One region of the Ensifer sp. ENS09 genome, then DNA from elsewhere that is predicted to be linked to it. Evidence: riboswitches for the same ligand, from Rfam matches in the RefSeq annotation. Region 1 holds a riboswitch; the other holds the start of a gene.
The links. A riboswitch is a leader RNA that binds a small molecule or an ion and turns the genes downstream of it on or off. The one in region 1 is predicted to bind FMN.
Positions count from the first base shown of each region.

Region 1 (8,526 bases):
AAAGACGCTCAACGGCAACCCGCCGACCGAAGTCGTCGTTCCGGCCAGCGGCGTTCTCGCCGGCGTCTACGTTCAGGGTATCTCGGCCTACGCGCCGCACCCGAACGCTGCCAAGCTGTGGATGGAGCACCTCTATTCCGACGAAGGTCAGCTCGGCTGGCTCAAGGGCTTCTGCCACCCGACCCGCTTCAACGCCATGGTCAAGGCCGGCAAGGTTCCGCAGGAACTGATCGACGCCCTGCCGCCGGCAGCGGCTTACGAAAAGGCCTACTTCCCGACGCTCGAAGAAGTCGACGCCAACAAGGCTGCCGTCACCGGTGGCTGGGATGCCGTCGTCGGCGCGAACGTCCAGTAAGCCTTTCCACAGACATGTCGCCCCGGCCGGTTTTCCGGCCGGGGCGCATAGGTTATTCGTAAGAAATTCAAGTCTTTGGAGCGAGATCCGGAATCTGCGTGCGGCTTCCGACTTCATCCCGCTTCTCGCTTGCAACAATCGATAACGCCCGCGTCGATAACGCGGCTTCAGGGGCGCGAACGGAATGTCATCTGCTAAACCCGACGCCAGCCCGCCGGCGCGTCGCCTACCGCTTCACTGGCTGGGCATCCTGCCCTTTGCCGCCTTCGTGACGCTGTTCCTGCTTCTGCCAACGATGAAGATCGTGGTCGGCGCGTTTCAGACGCCCGATGGCGGCTTCACGCTCGACAACATTCGCGGCCTGTTCACGCCGTCGATCCTCGGCGCCTACTGGATCTCCATCAAGATCAGCATCGCCTCCGCCCTTCTCGGCTGCCTGATCGGCTTTGCCATGGCGTCAGCCATCGTCTTCGGCGGCCTGCCGAAGGGGATCCGCGGGCCGCTTTTGACCTTTTCCGGCGTCGCCTCCAATTTCGCCGGCGTGCCGCTCGCCTTCGCCTTTCTCGCGACGCTCGGCCCGGTCGGCATCGTCACCGTCTTCCTGCGGTCCAACTTCGGTCTCGACCTCAGAATGCTTGGCTTCAACCTGCTCTCATTCTGGGGGCTGACGGTCACCTATCTCTTCTTCCAGATCCCGCTGATGATCCTGATCATCACGCCGGCGCTCGACGGCCTGAAGCGCGAATGGCGCGAGGCCGCAGAAATCCTCGGCGCAACCGGCCTGCAATATTGGCGCATGGTCGCCTTCCCGATCCTGCTGCCGTCGCTGCTCGGCACGCTGGCGCTGCTGTTTGCCAATGCCTTCGGCGCCGTTGCGACCGCGATCGCGCTCACCGGCTCGTCGCTGTCGATCGTGCCGATCCTGCTCTTTGCTCAGATCCGCGGCGACGTGCTCGGCAATCCGCATCTCGGCTACGCGCTCGCCTTCGGCATGATCGTCGTCACCGGTATCGCCAACGCGATCTATATCTGGCTGCGCAGCCGCAGCGAAAGGTGGCTGAAATGAAGAAGATCTGGGCCTGGGGAGCCCTCGTTTTCGGCCTCCTCTATTTCATCTTGCCGCTCATCGGCATGACCAACTTCTCGCTCAAGATGCGTCGCGGCGAGTATTCCTTCGACGCCTACGCCAAGGTCTTCGCCGATCCGCGTTTCCAGGAGACCTTCACCTATTCGGTGATGCAGGCGCTGTTCACCATCCTCTTCGGCGTGCTGCTCGTCGTGCCGACGGCCTATTGGGTGCGGCTGAAGCTGCCGCGGCTGCGTCCCATCATCGAGTTCATCACGCTTTTGCCGCTGGTCATCCCGGCGATCGTCATCGTCTTCGGCTACATCCGGCTCTACAACACCTCGAGCTGGCTGCCGCTGACGGGCTCGCTCACCGGCACCAACATCCTCCTGATGTTCGGCTATGCGACGCTTGCGCTGCCCTACATGTACCGCGCGGTGGATACGGGTCTTCGCACCATCGATGTCGCCACCTTGACCGAGGCGGCACAGAGCCTTGGCGCCGGCTGGACGACGATCCTTACCAAGATCATTCTGCCGAACGTGCTCGTCGCCGTGCTCTCGGGCGCCTTCCTGACCTTTGCCATCGTCATCGGGGAGTTCACCATGGCGGCCCTGCTCAATCGCCCGGCTTTCGGCCCCTACATGCAGCTCTTGGGCGCCAACCGCGCCTATGAACCGGCCGCACTCGCCGTCATTGCATTCGGCATCACCTGGGGCTGCCTCGGCCTCATCCAGCTCGTCTCGCGCTTTCAAAAAAGCGCGCCTCCTAAGGCCTGAGGACCGCACCCATGAGTTTCCTGTCACTCACCAGCATCAAGAAGTCCTTCGGCCCGGTTCACGTCGTGCACGATTTCAACATGGACATCGAAAAGGGCGAGTTCGTCTCGTTCCTCGGGCCATCGGGCTGCGGCAAGACCACGGTCCTGCGCATGATCGCCGGCTTCGAAAGCCCGACCAGCGGCAAGATCGTCATCAACGGCCGCGACCAGAACTCGCTGAAGCCCAACCAGCGCAACATCGGCATGGTGTTCCAGGCCTATGCGCTGTTTCCCAACATGAACGTGCATGACAACGTCGCCTTCGGCCTCAAGGTCGCAGGTACAGACAAGTCGGAGATCGACGCGAGGGTGAAGCAGATGCTCGGGCTGATCAAGCTCGAGCACCTGGCGGACCGCTTCCCCTACCAGCTCTCCGGCGGCCAGCAGCAGCGCGTTGCGCTTGCCCGCGCGATTGCGGTCAAGCCGCAGGTGCTGCTGCTCGACGAGCCGCTGTCGGCGCTCGACGCCAAGATCCGCGTGTCGCTGCGCGAAGAAATCCGGCAGATCCAGCAGCAGCTCGGCATCACCACCGTCTTCGTCACCCACGACCAGGAAGAGGCGCTGTCGATCTCCGATCGCATCGTGGTCATGAATGCCGGCCGTGCCGACCAGATCGGCACCCCCTTCGAGATCTACAACACGCCGGCGACCCGCTTCGTCGCGTCCTTCGTCGGCACGCTCAACATCATCGAGGGCAAGGTGGCGGACCCGGCCGCGGGCTCGGTCACCATTGGCAACCAGCAGGTGGCGCTGAAGGACCCGATCGCCGGCATGAAGGGCGGCGACAGCATTTCGCTGGCGCTGCGTCCCGAAGCAGGCTCGATCGCCGAAGGCGCCAAGGGTGACACGTCGCTTGCCGGCGAGGTCGTCTCGACGAGCTTCCTCGGCTCGGTCATCCGCACGCGCCTTCGCGTCGGCGGCGACGTCATCTCCTTCGACATGTTCAACAATCCGGGTGTTGCCCCGCCGGTTTCCGGCGACAACGTCACGCTGCGCTTTGCCGCCAAGGATCTCTTGGTCATCCGCGAGTAAGCGGATTGAAAGCCATCGGAACGATTTCTTCCGATGGCTCCAAACACTGCAAAAATCTGTCGTGATTTCCGGCATTTTCGTCGCACCGTGCGTTTGACCGCGCGCGGTCGCGCTATATAGTCGCGTTGTTCTCAGGGCGGGGTGAAATTCCCCACCGGCGGTAGCGGTCGCAAGGCCGAAGCCCGCGAGCGCCTCAGGGTTTCACCCTGGGGGTCAGCAGATCCGGTCAGATTCCGGAGCCGACGGTCACAGTCCGGATGGAAGAGAGCAAGCAGCAACGTGGGTTCCCGCGAAGGGACCTCGCGCGCATGCATGTTCGCCCGACGGGATCATTGGAAACGCCAAACCCTGAAAGGCTTGAGACCATGACCATACTTTCCCACCCCACAGCCAAGATCGCGATCGTTCGTGCCCGCTGGCATGCCGATATCGTCGACCGCTGCGTCGATGCCTTTGTCGCGCAATGGACGAAGCTCGGCGGCTCGGCAGCCGACGTCGAGATCTTCGACGTGCCGGGCGCACTCGAAATTCCGCTGCATGCACAGACGCTGGCCAAAACCGGCCACTATGCCGCGATCCTCGGCACCGCCTTCGTCGTCGACGGAGGCATCTACCGCCACGATTTCGTGGCCGGCACCGTGCTCGACGGCATGATGCGCGTGCAGCTCGACACCAACGTGCCGGTGCTTTCGGCCGTGCTGACGCCTCATAATTTCCAGGAAAGCGAACCGTTGATCGCCTTCTTCCGCGAGCACTTCGTGACCAAGGGCACGGAGGCGGCCAACGCCTGCGCCCAGATCCTCGACGCCCGCGCCAAGCTGGCGCTGGTCAACGCCTGATCAACGGTTGCCGGCACCTTCTCCCCGCTCGCGGGGAGAAGGACAGCTTTAGGAACCGCCGCCTAGCCGCCCGGTGCCATCAAGCACGGCGTACCAGAAGCTCCGAGTTCATGAGGGTTCTCGTCCCCTCTCCTCGCCTGCGGGGAGAGGTTAGTCCTCGGGTTAAAGCCGGGGAGAGGGGCGTATCGCCCCAGCAACCGTACCTGAATCAACCTCTGAAGCCCCTGAATCACATCGCCAGCAACAGCAAATAACCCGCTGTTTCGACTCGCAAAATCAATGCACCGCATCACTCTTGTGCAGGCTGCGCTCCAGAGCCGCCATGCGATGTCGATGCCCCGCCACCTCGTAGCCGACGATGGTGACGACCGGTGCCAGCATCAGGATGATCAGGCACTTGGCCATATCGAGCCCGGCGATCGCCGCGACCACGGACGCTGCCAGCACCAGCGCGGTGCCCACGAGCAGCCAGAGGTGCAGGCGGTCCACCTGCTGCATGAGATAGGCGTACATCGCGTAGAGCAGCCCGATGTAGCACGCGACGGGCACCGCCACCGTCAGCACCGTTGCGACTGAACCGATATGCGCCTTGTGCTCGATGTAATAGGCCGCCACATGCAGGCCTGCGCCGGTGGCGACGATCGAGGCGAAGATCGGCATGTGGCCGTAGCCCCAGACGAAGGCCCGCTTGAGACGGTAGTGGTGCAGGATCTCCGCACTCGGCAGCAGGAAATAGATCCACCACATGCCGAAAGTGAGCCCAGTGCCGGCGAGGCAGACGAGCGCGACATCGAGGTCCCAGCCCTGCCCCTCGACCACGGCCGAGATCGAGGCGACCGTGCCGACGACCCCCTCCCCAAGCGCGATGATGGCAAGAAGCCCGTAGCGCTCGGCGATGTGGTGCGCATGCCAGGGCGTACCGCCGTCACGCGTTTCGGCGAAATAGGGGCCGAGCATTTCGATCGCCGTGAGCCCGACGACCATGGCGAAGGTCACCAGCAGCGAGAAGTCGACGAAGATCAGCACGATCCAGCCGATCTGGGCGACGCTGATCGCCTTCACATAGGTGAGGCAGGCATTGCGCCGTGCCGGGTCCTGGCGGCTCGCGCGCAGCCACTGGAAGAGCATCGCCACCCGCATGACGACATAGCCGAGCACCATGATGCCATTGTCGAGATGCGCGCCCTTGTCGATCGACTCGAACATCGGCGGCAGGCCGATCGCAAGGATCAGCACGCCGACCATCTGCACCATGGTAACGGCGCGGAAAATCCAGTCGTCCGTGTCATAGGCGGAGGCGAACCAGCTGAAATTGATCCAGGCCCAGCAGATCGAGAAGGTCGCGAGTGCAAAACCGAAGAGGCCGGCAAAGATGTGCCCCTCGGCGAGGAAATGGGCAAGCTGCGAAGCAGCCAGGCTGAAGGCAATGACGAAGGTCAGGTCGAACAGCAGCTCGAGCGTCGTCGCGGTCCGGTGATGTTCATGCGTGTCGCGGCCGCTCATGCGCGCCACGTGGTGGTGCGCGCTTTGATGCGGCTCGGTCGAGGTGGTTTCACTCATGCGGCAGCGCCTCTCATTTGACGATCCGCAAGAATATTCAAATATTTACAGAAGCCTCGTCAAGACGAAGCACAAGACCGGACATGAAAACGCCCGGCATCGCTGCCGGGCGTGTCGTCACGATGCCTGAGGGAGGATCAACGGCATCGCGAGATAGGTTAGGCCTTGAACCGGGAACCGGATGCAGACGGCAAGCCGCCCGCCCTTTTCCTCAACCGGCTCGCGCCGCATCCAGGCGGTTGATCGCCTCGACATTGCCGGCCGAAGAGCCGTTCGGGTCGAACTCGGAGGCGAGCCAGGTGTCGACGATCGACTTTGCCAGTTCCGGTCCGATGACGCGGGCGCCCATGGTGATGATCTGGGCGTTGTTCGACTTCGCCGCCCGCTCGGCCGAATAGGTGTCGTGCGTCAACGCCGCGCGGATGCCCGGCACCTTGTTGGCGGAGATGCACACGCCGATGCCGGTGCCGCAGAACAGGATGCCGCGGTCATGTTTGCCCTCGACAACCTGCTGCGCCAGGTTCTGCGCGAGATCCGCATAGAAGCCGGACTGGCTGAGGTCGACGACTTCCACGTCGCTGCGGCCGCTCAGATGGGCGGCGATGACATCCAGCAGGGGCTTGCCGGCGCTGTCGGCTCCAATTGCAATCTTCATGATTGTTCCTTTCGTTCTTCTTGAGCTGCAACGGCCGGAGGCTCAGATCGCCTTGGCGACGCGCTGCAGAATGTCGAGATAGCCACTCACGTCCCAGGCGGAGCGGCCGATGAAGAGGCCGTCGATATGCGCCTGGGTGATCATTTCTTCGCAATTGCCGGGATTGACGCTGCCGCCGTAGAGCACCGGCACGCGCCGGCCGAGTGTCGCTTCCGCCACCTCGGCGATGCGCTTGTGGCGCTCGTCGGCATAGTCAGCTGTCGCCGGGATACCGTTGACGCCGATCGCCCAGACCGGCTCATAGGCAAGCAGGATCGTCGCCTTCTTCGCCTCGCCGTCGAGAAGCTCAAGCGCGCCCTCGACCTGGCGCTTCAGCACTTGGTCCGCCTCGCCCGCTTCGCGCTCGGACAGCGTCTCGCCGATGCAGATCAGCGGCACCAGGCCATGGCGCACGGCGGCTGCCGTCTTCAGGCCGACGGTGCCGTCGGTCTCGCCGAAATGTTCGCGGCGCTCGCTGTGGCCGAGTTCGACCACGTCGAGGTTGCAGTCTTTCAGCATCAGCGGCGACACCTCGCCGGTCCAGGCGCCGGCATCGTCCCAATGCATGTTCTGCGCACCAACCTTGACACTGGTGCCGGAAAGCCGCGCCTTGACCTCGCGCACCGCCGTGAACGGCGGAATGACGAAACGCTGGATGCGCTCGTCACGCGATGCGTCGGCCGCAGCAAGACCCTCGGCAAAGACCATCGCCTCGGCGAGCGTCTTGTTCATCTTCCAGCTGGTTCCGACCCAGAGGCCCGACTTCTTCATGCTTTCTCCTTGGAATTGTCGACCCTGACCAGCCGGATGCCCGCCTCTTCGAGTGGTGCTGCATGTTCGGCCGAAACTTCGGCACCGGTCAGCACCGCGTCGAAGGCATTAAGCCCGGTCAGGAAATGGAGCGCCGAGCGCCCGAATTTGTCGTGGTCCACCAGCAGGTATTTGCGCTTGGCCGCCTTCACCATCAGGCGCTTGGCCTGCACCACCTCCTGGTCCTGGTGGAAGGCCGTGGTGCCCTCGATCGCAGAACTAGAGAGAAAGGCGACATCGACGCGCAGCGACCGCAACGCCTCGTCGGTGACGATGCCGAAGAAGCCGTTGAACTTCTTGCTGTACTGGCCGCCGAGCGCGATCACATTGATGCCGGGGGCGCCCGAGAGGCTGGTGATGACGCCGAGATTGTTGGTGATGACCGTCAGCGGCCGGATATCGCGGATGCAATCGGCGATCGCGCCGGTCGTCGAGCTGTCGTCGATCAGGATGCTCTGCCCCGGCTCGATCAGGCTTGCCGCATGTTCGGCGATGCGCCGCTTCTCCGAAATCGCGATCTTCTCGCGGTAGCGGAAATCGCTTTCGAATTGCGGGCTCGACTGGATCGAGGCGCCGCCATGCACCTTGCGCAGGAGGCCCGCCTGTTCGAGGTCGTCGAGGTCGCGATGCACCGTCATCTTGCTGACGCCAAAGCGTAAGGACAGGTCTTCGACGGACGCCGTTCCGGCCTCCATCAGCACATCCATGATCGCCTGTCGCCTGTCTTCCGGCTTCATCGTCTCGGTCCCGATCGCGCGCAGCCTTAGCCACGCTCACCGTGAGAAGATAACACCTATTTGTGATATTTCAATTTATCGAACGTGATTTTGTTATCTTTCATTGTGATTTTTCTGTGCGATTGAAGCCGGTGTCGATGTGCGGCTCCCAAAATTCGACCGACTCCCGGATCATCTCGACGACGTTGTGATCCGTCGGCTCGCGCTCACGGAAGGAAAGCTCCAGGCAGATCTCGTTGTCGGTGCCGCCACCGGCCTTGACCGCGCCGATCAGCTTCTCCGGCGTGATCCGGCCGTCGCGGTTATAGGCGGCGGTGAACGGCCAATGGCCGCCCTTGTTCATCGACGACTGCTTGATGTGGATGATCGGCGAACGCTCCGGGAAGGCACCGGCCCAGGCATAGGGATCGATGTCGTCGGGGTTATCGGAGGTGACGTCGCCATGGTCGATATCGACCATCATCTTCATCGGGATCGGCAGTTGCGCTTCTGCGAGCCGCCGATCGAGCGTCCGGCATTCCGCGATCGTGTGGCCGAACTCGCGGCCGACCGACATCGGCTCCCAGAACACATAGGAAAGCCCCGCCGCGCGGCCGTGCTCGGCAACCTCCCG
Region 1 is NZ_JACVBP010000001.1:1,162,289-1,170,814, forward strand. It holds gene IB267_RS05815 (ABC transporter substrate-binding protein) at 1-355, shown strand, start outside; gene IB267_RS05820 (ABC transporter permease subunit) at 540-1,421, shown strand; gene IB267_RS05825 (iron ABC transporter permease) at 1,418-2,200, shown strand; gene IB267_RS05830 (ABC transporter ATP-binding protein) at 2,212-3,273, shown strand; FMN riboswitch at 3,397-3,546, shown strand; gene IB267_RS05835 (6,7-dimethyl-8-ribityllumazine synthase) at 3,639-4,112, shown strand; gene IB267_RS05840 (low temperature requirement protein A) at 4,389-5,672, opposite strand; gene IB267_RS05845 (RpiB/LacA/LacB family sugar-phosphate isomerase) at 5,884-6,327, opposite strand; gene IB267_RS05850 (triose-phosphate isomerase) at 6,370-7,137, opposite strand; gene IB267_RS05855 (DeoR/GlpR family DNA-binding transcription regulator) at 7,134-7,913, opposite strand; gene IB267_RS05860 (TIM barrel protein) at 8,014-8,526, opposite strand, start outside.

Region 2 (8,526 bases), on a different contig from region 1:
CCGCCCGTCAATCAGCCGTCATGCGTCATCCACTTGCGAGATGCGCAGCCTGCCGGAAAGCATATTTCGAACATCTGAAGTAAAGGCAGCGCTAATACAGACGCGGCCGGCGGCAATAGTTAACATCGTCCACTCCAGACATCGCGGCGCTACCTGCAAATATCAGATTATACTCACTTTAATCGATTAGGGCTTTTGTAACATCTTGTTCGATAGGTTTGCCCCGGCTGCGTTTCACGCGCGGCCAGGCACCGGAATGATTCCTGCTTCGGCTATCCGCTCCGTCATGACGATCAAGAGCCGGAATGACTTAATTCAAGTACAGTTTTACGGACGGCCGTCCTTCCGGGGGTACCATGTCACGGCTCAAGATTTCCCACACGCTTATTGCCCTTTTCCTCGTGGTTGCCGTTATCGTCTCGGCACTTGCCGTTTCATCTCTCGGCGGCATCAAGATGATGAACGAGCGCAACAACGAGATCGCCACCACCTGGCTGCCGCGCGTCTCGCTTTCCCGCGCGCTCGAAACGCAGCTTTCCGATACCCGCATGGCGTTTGCGCGCCATCTGATTTCCCTGACCCCGTTTGAAAAGAAGGCGGCGGAGAAGGTCATCGGCGAGACCGTCGCAGGCTTCAACAAGCTCGCCGACGAATATTCAAGCCTGATGGTCACCGATGCCGACAAGGCAGGGCTCGACAATGTCCGGACCGCCTATCAGGCCTATCTCTCGGTCGCCGAAGGCATGGTCAAGCTCTCCAACAACCTCGAGAACATGAAGGCGCAGAGCGTCTTCAAGGTCGAGATGCGCGAGACCGAAGGCAAGGTCGACGAAGCGATCAAGGAAATGCGCGCGCTGAACCTCGCCGGTGCAGATGCCGCCGTTGCCGCAAGCTCGGCGACGCATGACCAGATCCGCATGATCGAGATCGGCGTCATCGCCCTTGCCGCCGTCATCGTGCTCGGCGCCATCCTCTATGCCGTGCGCGGCATTGCCCGCCCAATCCAGATCATCACCCGATCGATGGCACACCTTGCCGAAGGCGACACCGACAGCAGCATCCCCTATGGCGCCCGCAAGGACGAAATCGGCGAGATGGCCCGTGCAGTAGAGGTCTTCCGCCAGGCTGCGATCGCCAATCAGCATCTCGAAGCCGACGCCCAGACACAGCGCGCCAAGGCGGAAGCCGAGCGCCTTCGTGTGACGGAAGAAGCGGAAGCTGCAGCCCAGCGCCGCCTCCAGGAAGCAACAGCCGGTCTTGCCACCGGCCTGCGCCGCCTTGCCTCGGGCGATCTCGCCTTCCAGCTCAACGAACCTTTCTCGCCCGATTTCGAGCAGCTGCGTCACGACCTGAACCAGGCTGTCGCCCAGCTCGCCGACACGCTTGCCGCCGTCTCGTCAGCCTCGGGCAGCATCGACAGCGGTGCCCGCGAAGTCAGCCAGAGCGCCGACGACCTGTCGCGACGGACGGAGCAGCAGGCGGCCTCGCTGGAAGAGACCGCAGCCGCGCTCGACCAGATCACCGTCAATGTCGGCAATTCGTCGAAGCGTACCCACGAGGCCCGCACCGTTGCCGGCCAGGCCAACGAAAGCGCCCGCAAGTCCGGCGCGATCGTCTCGGGTGCGGTCGACGCCATGGGCCGCATCGAGCATTCGTCGAGCCAGATTTCCAACATCATCGGCGTGATCGACGAGATCGCTTTCCAGACCAACCTGCTGGCTCTCAATGCCGGCGTCGAAGCCGCCCGCGCCGGTGATGCCGGCAAGGGCTTCGCCGTCGTCGCCCAGGAAGTGCGCGAGCTTGCCCAGCGCTCGGCCAACGCGGCCAAGGAAATCAAGGATCTGATCCGCAACTCCGCCGTCGAAGTCGAAAGCGGTGTCCGGCTCGTTCGCGAAACCGGCGAAGCTTTGCGCACGATCGAAGGCTTCATCGTCACGATCAACCAGCACATGGACGCGATCGCCGTCTCGGCACAGGAACAGTCCGCCGGGCTTTCCGAAGTCAACACGGCCGTCAACCAGATGGACCAGGTCACGCAGCAGAACGCGGCAATGGTCGAGGAAGCCAATGCGGCAAGCGCCCAACTTGCCCAGGAAGCCGGCCGTCTGCGCGAGCTGATCGCACGCTTCACGCTGGGCGAGGCCGGTGGTCACGGTTACGCCCAATCGTCCAACGCATCGCGTTGGGCCGCCTGATCGCGACCCGAGGTGACGCGCACGTCGTGTGACACGCAAACGGTCGCCGATCGCGAGAATTTCTTGCCGAACAAAATGAAACGGCCGCCAGAAATGGCGGCCGTTTCTTTGTCGGCGATGGAGTTACCGTGAAACGCCGGAGGTTTGTGTCGACAAAGGCGGCAATTATAACTATCACTAATGTTACTGCCATTTCACATGGCACCTCATGAAATTCCAGCGACGATCATGAAGAAGACATTTGAAGTTTCCGATAGACTGTTCGAGCTTTACCACCGGGTTCACCGGCTGGTGAACGAATCGATGACCGAGGAAGGCGTGTCGCTGGCGCGCAGCAAGTTCCTCTTCTTCCTCAGCAAGCTCGGCCCCTGTCGCTCGACCGACATCGCCTGTGCGCTGAACTTTGCGCCGCGCACGGTCACCGAAGCGATCGACGGCCTAGAGCGTGACCGCCTGGTCATGCGCAAGCCCGATCCCGAGGACCGGCGCGCCAAGATTGTCTCGATCACCGAAACCGGCCGCATCGTTCTGGAAGCTGCCGAACATCCCCGCAAACAGCTGCTCGAGGAGATCTTCTCGGCCCTCGACGATGAAGAACTCGACGCGCTCTACGATATCGTCGGCAAGCTGGTCGACCGGACGGACGAGATCCGCAAGCGCAAGGATGAGGCCGAAGAGGCTGCGCAGGTCGCGATCGCCCGCTAGGAGCGTTCTCGCTCGTCGCAAATCACAAGTGCCGAAACAGAAAGAGGCCGGGACGTCATGTCCCGGCCTCTCCCGTTTTCTCCGGGCGGTAACGCTTACATCGCGTTGATGGCGCCAATGGAGAAGAACAGGGTTTCGCCAGAGGAGTCGTCGACGCCGTCATTGTCGGTGACGACATAGCCGTTTCCGGCGGCATCGACGGTGAAGCCTTCGACCTTGTCGACGACGTAGCCATTCAGCGCCTTCAGTTCCGGAATGAGGTCACGAACCTCTTCCTTCTTGACGACGGGCAGTTCACCGCCAAGGGCAGCTGGCTTCAGTTCCGAGAGCGCAACGCGATAGATCTTCTTGAGCTTGGCAGCCTGACCGATCAGGTTGTCGCGCTCGATGACATAGGCATAGTCGCCGTGGACGGAAATTTCCGACAGACCAACCCAGCCGTCACCGGCCTTTTCGAGTGGGTAGCGCACGGCGCCCCATTCTTCGCTCTTCGGGTTGTAGGAGACGAGCTTGACGAAGCCCTTCTCGTCATCCTTCCATTCGCGCTGAACCGCCATCCACAGCGTCTGCTCGTCGCCTTCGCCGACAACGGTGATGCCTTCGAAGCCGAAGCGGGTTTCGCCGGCGCGCAGCGCTTCCGGCAGGGCGATTTCCTTCTTGATCTCACCCTTCTTGTTCACGTGGAAGATCGCGTGGCTGTAGAGCTTGTCGGAGTTGCCTTCCGACGCGAGCCAGAAGCCCCCTTCCCCGTCATTGGCGATGCCTTCGATGTCGAGCTTCTGAGCCGGTGCGCCGTCACGGGTGATGGCGAGCGCTTCGGTGATCAACGCCGGCTTCTGGGTCGCGTCGATCGTGAAGATCGTCGGCTGCGACGAGTAGACCGAATCATTGACGGCGCGCAGGAAGCCGGGCTTGTCGGCGACGGCAACGAGACCGGAGAGCGCACCGAACCCGATCGGCAGGCCGTCCTTCTCGGCGGAGCGGATCTGCGGATAGGCTGCTTCGCCCTCGGCACGCTCATAGATCATGACGTGCGAGCGTGCGCCGCCATCCTCGACGAGATCGACTTCGTTTGCGGTCGCAAACAGATTGCGCGACGGGATCGCGACGGCGCCTTCCGGCGAAATGCCCGACGGCAGGAGCTGCAGCAGCTCAGGCTCTGCGCCGGTGTCCTTGTAGACGCCGACGACAGATGCGCGCTCGGCCAGCACGAAGAACAGATTGTCCTCGCCGAACTTCGCCGCTTCCAGCCCCTCGGGCTCGACGCCCTTGGCGGAAGAGCGCTTCTCTGGATAGTGGCCGATGGCGGCAATCGCGTGCTCGAAACTCGCGCCCGATTCGAACAGCACCTTGCCGGTGGTGTCGAAGATCGTGAAGCCGCGCGAACCGCCTTCATAGTCGCCTTCGTTGGCAACGACGATGCGGTTGTCGTCGAGCCACTTCACCGCATCGGGCTCGCGCTTGCGGCCCGGCTGCTCGTCCTTGAAGGCAATCGCGCCGTTACGCTTGGTGTCGATGTTCTTGAGGTCGACCGTGCCAGCGGAGAAGTGCGTCTTCACGGTCCCCGTCTTGCCGTCGATAATGACGATGTGATTGTTTTCCTGCAGGGTCAGCGCGATCTCGTCCTTGCCGTTGAAGGAAACGAACTCCGGCTCCGGGTCTTCCCCGGCGATCTCGGCAAGACCGGTCAGCGTCACGCGCTTCAGCGAACCGCAATCGGCAACACCATCCTTCAGCGACAGGATGACGAGGTCGCCGGCCGGCATCTGCGGGATCTTGCCATCGTTCAGCTCTTCGTCGCGCTCGTTTTCGATGGCGATGGCAGCAAGCGTGCGGTCCTTGTTGACGGCGATCGAATCCGGCTGGCCGCCGAGATCGCAGGTCGCATCGACTTTCTTCGACGCCAGATCGACAATCGCCAGAAGCCCCGACGGCTTGACGAAGCTCTCGCGCGTGTTGACCGCGACGAGTGCCTTTGCACCGGCGATGGTGACGGAGGTCGGCTCGCCGTCAAAGGAAACCGTGCCGGCTGCCTTGGGCGCCTTGGCATCGGTGATGTCGATCAGGCCGACGCGCTTGCCGGGGCTGTCGGAATAGACGAGCAGATTGCCGTCTTCGCTGGCCGTGATGATTTCGGCGGATGTCGGCGTCTTGCGCGCATCGCCTTCCGGCAGGTTATCGGCAACAGCAAAGGATGCAATGCGGTTGAAGACGGGCTCGGCCGCCGCAGGAAATGCTGCGGAGGCAAGAAGAACGGCCGCGAGCGCGGTCACGCGCGAAGTGATGGTCATGAAATCCCCCATGTGCGAACACTGAAAACATGGGGGTTCTGCGCGATGCCGATGACAGCCGAATGACAACGCTCGGGTTTTACACCGTTCCGGTCGCCGGAGCGGCGCGCTCGCGCCGCATCTCGTTGCGCATGATGAACAGCGAAGCGCCAAGGATCAGCACGGCGCCGACCCAAAGATACCCTGTCGGCGCGTAACCGAAGACCAGCCAGCCGGCAAAGACGTTGAGCGGCAGCTTCAGGTCGTCGAAAGGCTGCACATAGGCGGCGTCGGCCACCGTATAGGCAAGCGTCAGCAGATATTGGGCGACGACGGTCAGGATCCCGGCAAGCAGCAGGAAGCCGAGCGCTGCGCCATCGGGCACGGTGAAACCGGCCGAAAGCGCGATGGCGCCGTTGATCGGCGACAGAAGCACAAGCAGCCAGACAGTGATCGTTTCGGGGCGCTCAAGACTGGTGAGGCTCTTGGTGATGAGCGACGAAGCCCCCCACAAAAGCGCCGACAGGATCGGCAGAAGGGCGGCCCAGCTGAAACTGTCCGACCAGGGTTCGAGAATGATCATCGCCCCGGCGAAGCCAACCGCGGTTGCTGCCCAGCGCGCCGCGCCGACACGTTCGCCGAGAAACAGGCGGGCGCCGAGGATGATGAAGAACGGCGAGGTCATGACCAGCGCGATCGCCTGCCAGATCGGCACGTGCGCAAGCCCCGAGACCCAGGCCCCGACCCCGAAGGCGGCCAGCACCACGCGCACGACGTGGCGCCAGGGATAGTCGGTGCGCATGGCCGAGAGCCCGGCGCGTCGCAGAAACGGCAGCGAGAAGAGGAAGGCGAAGGCATATTGCCAGAACGCCATGGCGGTGGCGGGGAAACCGAGCTTCATCGTCAGCCATTGGGTGACGACATTGAGGCCGGCAAAGGCGATCCCGGCCAGCACCATGAAGCCGGCTCCGGCCATGGCGCGCGAGGAGGAAAAACCGAGGGAAGTCTGATTCATGTCATGCACCCTGAAAGCGGACCAAACACAAATCAGGACGCATGAGCGCACGACACGACCCCGGGCATCCCTGCCCTTCGTGCCGGCGACCATTCTCTTTCATCCGGACTATGACCGTCGGCTCCGGAGTTGCACCGGATCTGCTGACCCTCCCCCAAGAAATCGAGGAGAGGCGCTCGCGGGCTTGGGCCATCTTCGCGCGTCTTCAAGACGTAGCGCTGTCATGCCCTTACCGCCGGTGGGGACTTTCACCCCGCCCTGAGAATGGGCAAGCCCTAGAGCAAATGGTGGGTACCCGCAAGGGCTGCCCCAAAATGCGAAAGGGTCCGGCTTGCGCCGAACCCTCGAATACCTGGACTGCCGGCCTCGTGTCCGGCCGCCAAGCAAATCTCATCAGCCGTTGACGGCATCCTTCAGGCCCTTGCCGGCCGTGAACTTCGGCACGTTGCGTGCCGGGATGTCAACTTCCGCACCCGTGGACGGGTTACGGCCCTTCGAGGCTTCGCGGCGCGAAACCGAGAAGTTGCCGAAGCCGACCAGGCGAATGTCGCCGCCGTTCTTCAGCTCAGCCTGGATGGTCTCGAAAACTGCATCAACTGCAGAAGATGCGTCGGTCTTGGAAAGTCCGGCCTTCTCAGCAACGGCAGACACGAGCTCATTTTTGTTCATGTTTCCACCCCTTTCAGATTGGTTCGAAACGACTGTGTTTTAAGGCGCGGCGGCTTGCGCTTCGCCCGCGTCTTGCCTTTCCCAATTGCGCCTAATCCCTTGGAATGCAAGGCTTGTAGGGCGCTTTTACAACAAAAAAGACCGGCCAATGGCCGGTCTTCCCAATTTTTCTGCAAAATGAGCGCCGCGCGAGCCGGCGGCGCCCATTTTCGAGCACCCGTTAGTGGGCGATCGAAGAGCCTGCTTCGTCCTGCGAATCAACCGGTGCAACGGTTGCCGGCTCGTTTGCCGGGTCCCATTCGATCGGTTCCGGCATGCGCACCAGAGCGTGTTCGAGCACTTCGCCCATCCGCGAAACCGGGATGATTTCGAGCGCGTTCTTCACGTTGTCCGGGATCTCGGCAAGATCCTTGGCGTTCTCTTCCGGAATCAGCACCTTCTTGATGCCACCCCGAAGCGCTGCCAGGAGCTTCTCCTTAAGACCGCCGATCGGCAGCACGCGGCCGCGCAGCGTGATCTCGCCAGTCATGGCGACATCCTTGGAGATCGGGATACCGGTCATGATCGACACGATCGTGGTTGCCATGGCGACACCCGCCGACGGGCCATCCTTCGGCGTCGCACCTTCCGGCACGTGCACGTGGATGTCACGCTTGTCGAACAGCGGCGGCTCGATGCCGAAGTCGATCGCGCGCGAGCGGACATAGGATGCCGCTGCCGAAATCGATTCCTTCATCACGTCGCGCAGGTTGCCGGTGACGGTCATGCGGCCCTTGCCGGGCATCATGACGCCTTCGATCGTCAGCAGCTCGCCGCCGACCTCGGTCCATGCGAGACCGGTGACAACACCGATCTGGTCGTCACGTTCGGCTTCGCCGTGGCGGAAGCGCGGAACGCCCAGGTAATCGTTGATGTTGGCAGCGGTCACTTCGACCTTCTTGGCCTTGCCCTTGATGATCTCGGTCACGGCCTTGCGGGCGAGCTTCATCAGCTCGCGCTCGAAGTTACGCACACCGGCTTCGCGGGTGTAGGTCTGGATGACCGCCATCAGCGCGCCGTCGGTGACCGAGAACTCCTTCGGCTGCAGCGCGTGGTCACGGATCGCCTTCGGCAGCAGGTGCCGCTTGGCGATTTCCAGCTTTTCCTCTTCGGTGTAGCCGGCGATGCGGATCACTTCCATGCGGTCCATCAACGGCGCCGGGATATTCAGCGTGTTGGCGGTGGTGATGAACATCACGTTGGACAGGTCGTATTCGACTTCCAGGTAGTGGTCCATGAAGGTCGAGTTCTGTTCCGGATCCAGCACCTCGAGCAGCGCCGACGACGGATCGCCGCGGAAGTCCTGGCCCATCTTGTCGATTTCGTCGAGCAGGAACAGCGGGTTGGACCGCTTCGCCTTCTTCATCGACTGAACGACCTTGCCCGGCATGGAGCCGATATAGGTGCGGCGGTGGCCACGGATTTCGGCTTCGTCACGAACACCGCCGAGTGCCATGCGCACGTATTCGCGGCCGGTCGCCTTGGCGATCGACTTGGCGAGCGAGGTCTTGCCGACGCCCGGAGGGCCGACGAGGCACAGGATCGGGCCCTTGATCTTGGTCGAACGGGCTTGCACGGCGAGATACTCGACGATGCGCTCCTTGACCTTGTCGAGGCCGAAGTGATCGACGTT
Region 2 is NZ_JACVBP010000002.1:108,470-116,995, forward strand. It holds gene IB267_RS08685 (methyl-accepting chemotaxis protein) at 357-2,195, shown strand; gene IB267_RS08690 (MarR family winged helix-turn-helix transcriptional regulator) at 2,424-2,900, shown strand; gene IB267_RS08695 (esterase-like activity of phytase family protein) at 2,996-5,203, opposite strand; gene IB267_RS08700 (DMT family transporter) at 5,271-6,185, opposite strand; FMN riboswitch at 6,273-6,455, opposite strand; gene hupB (DNA-binding protein HupB) at 6,579-6,854, opposite strand; gene lon (endopeptidase La) at 7,075-8,526, opposite strand, start outside.
Region 2: it holds a riboswitch for FMN, as region 1 does, so the genes downstream of both, IB267_RS08700 (DMT family transporter) here and IB267_RS05835 (6,7-dimethyl-8-ribityllumazine synthase) in region 1, are expected to answer to the same signal.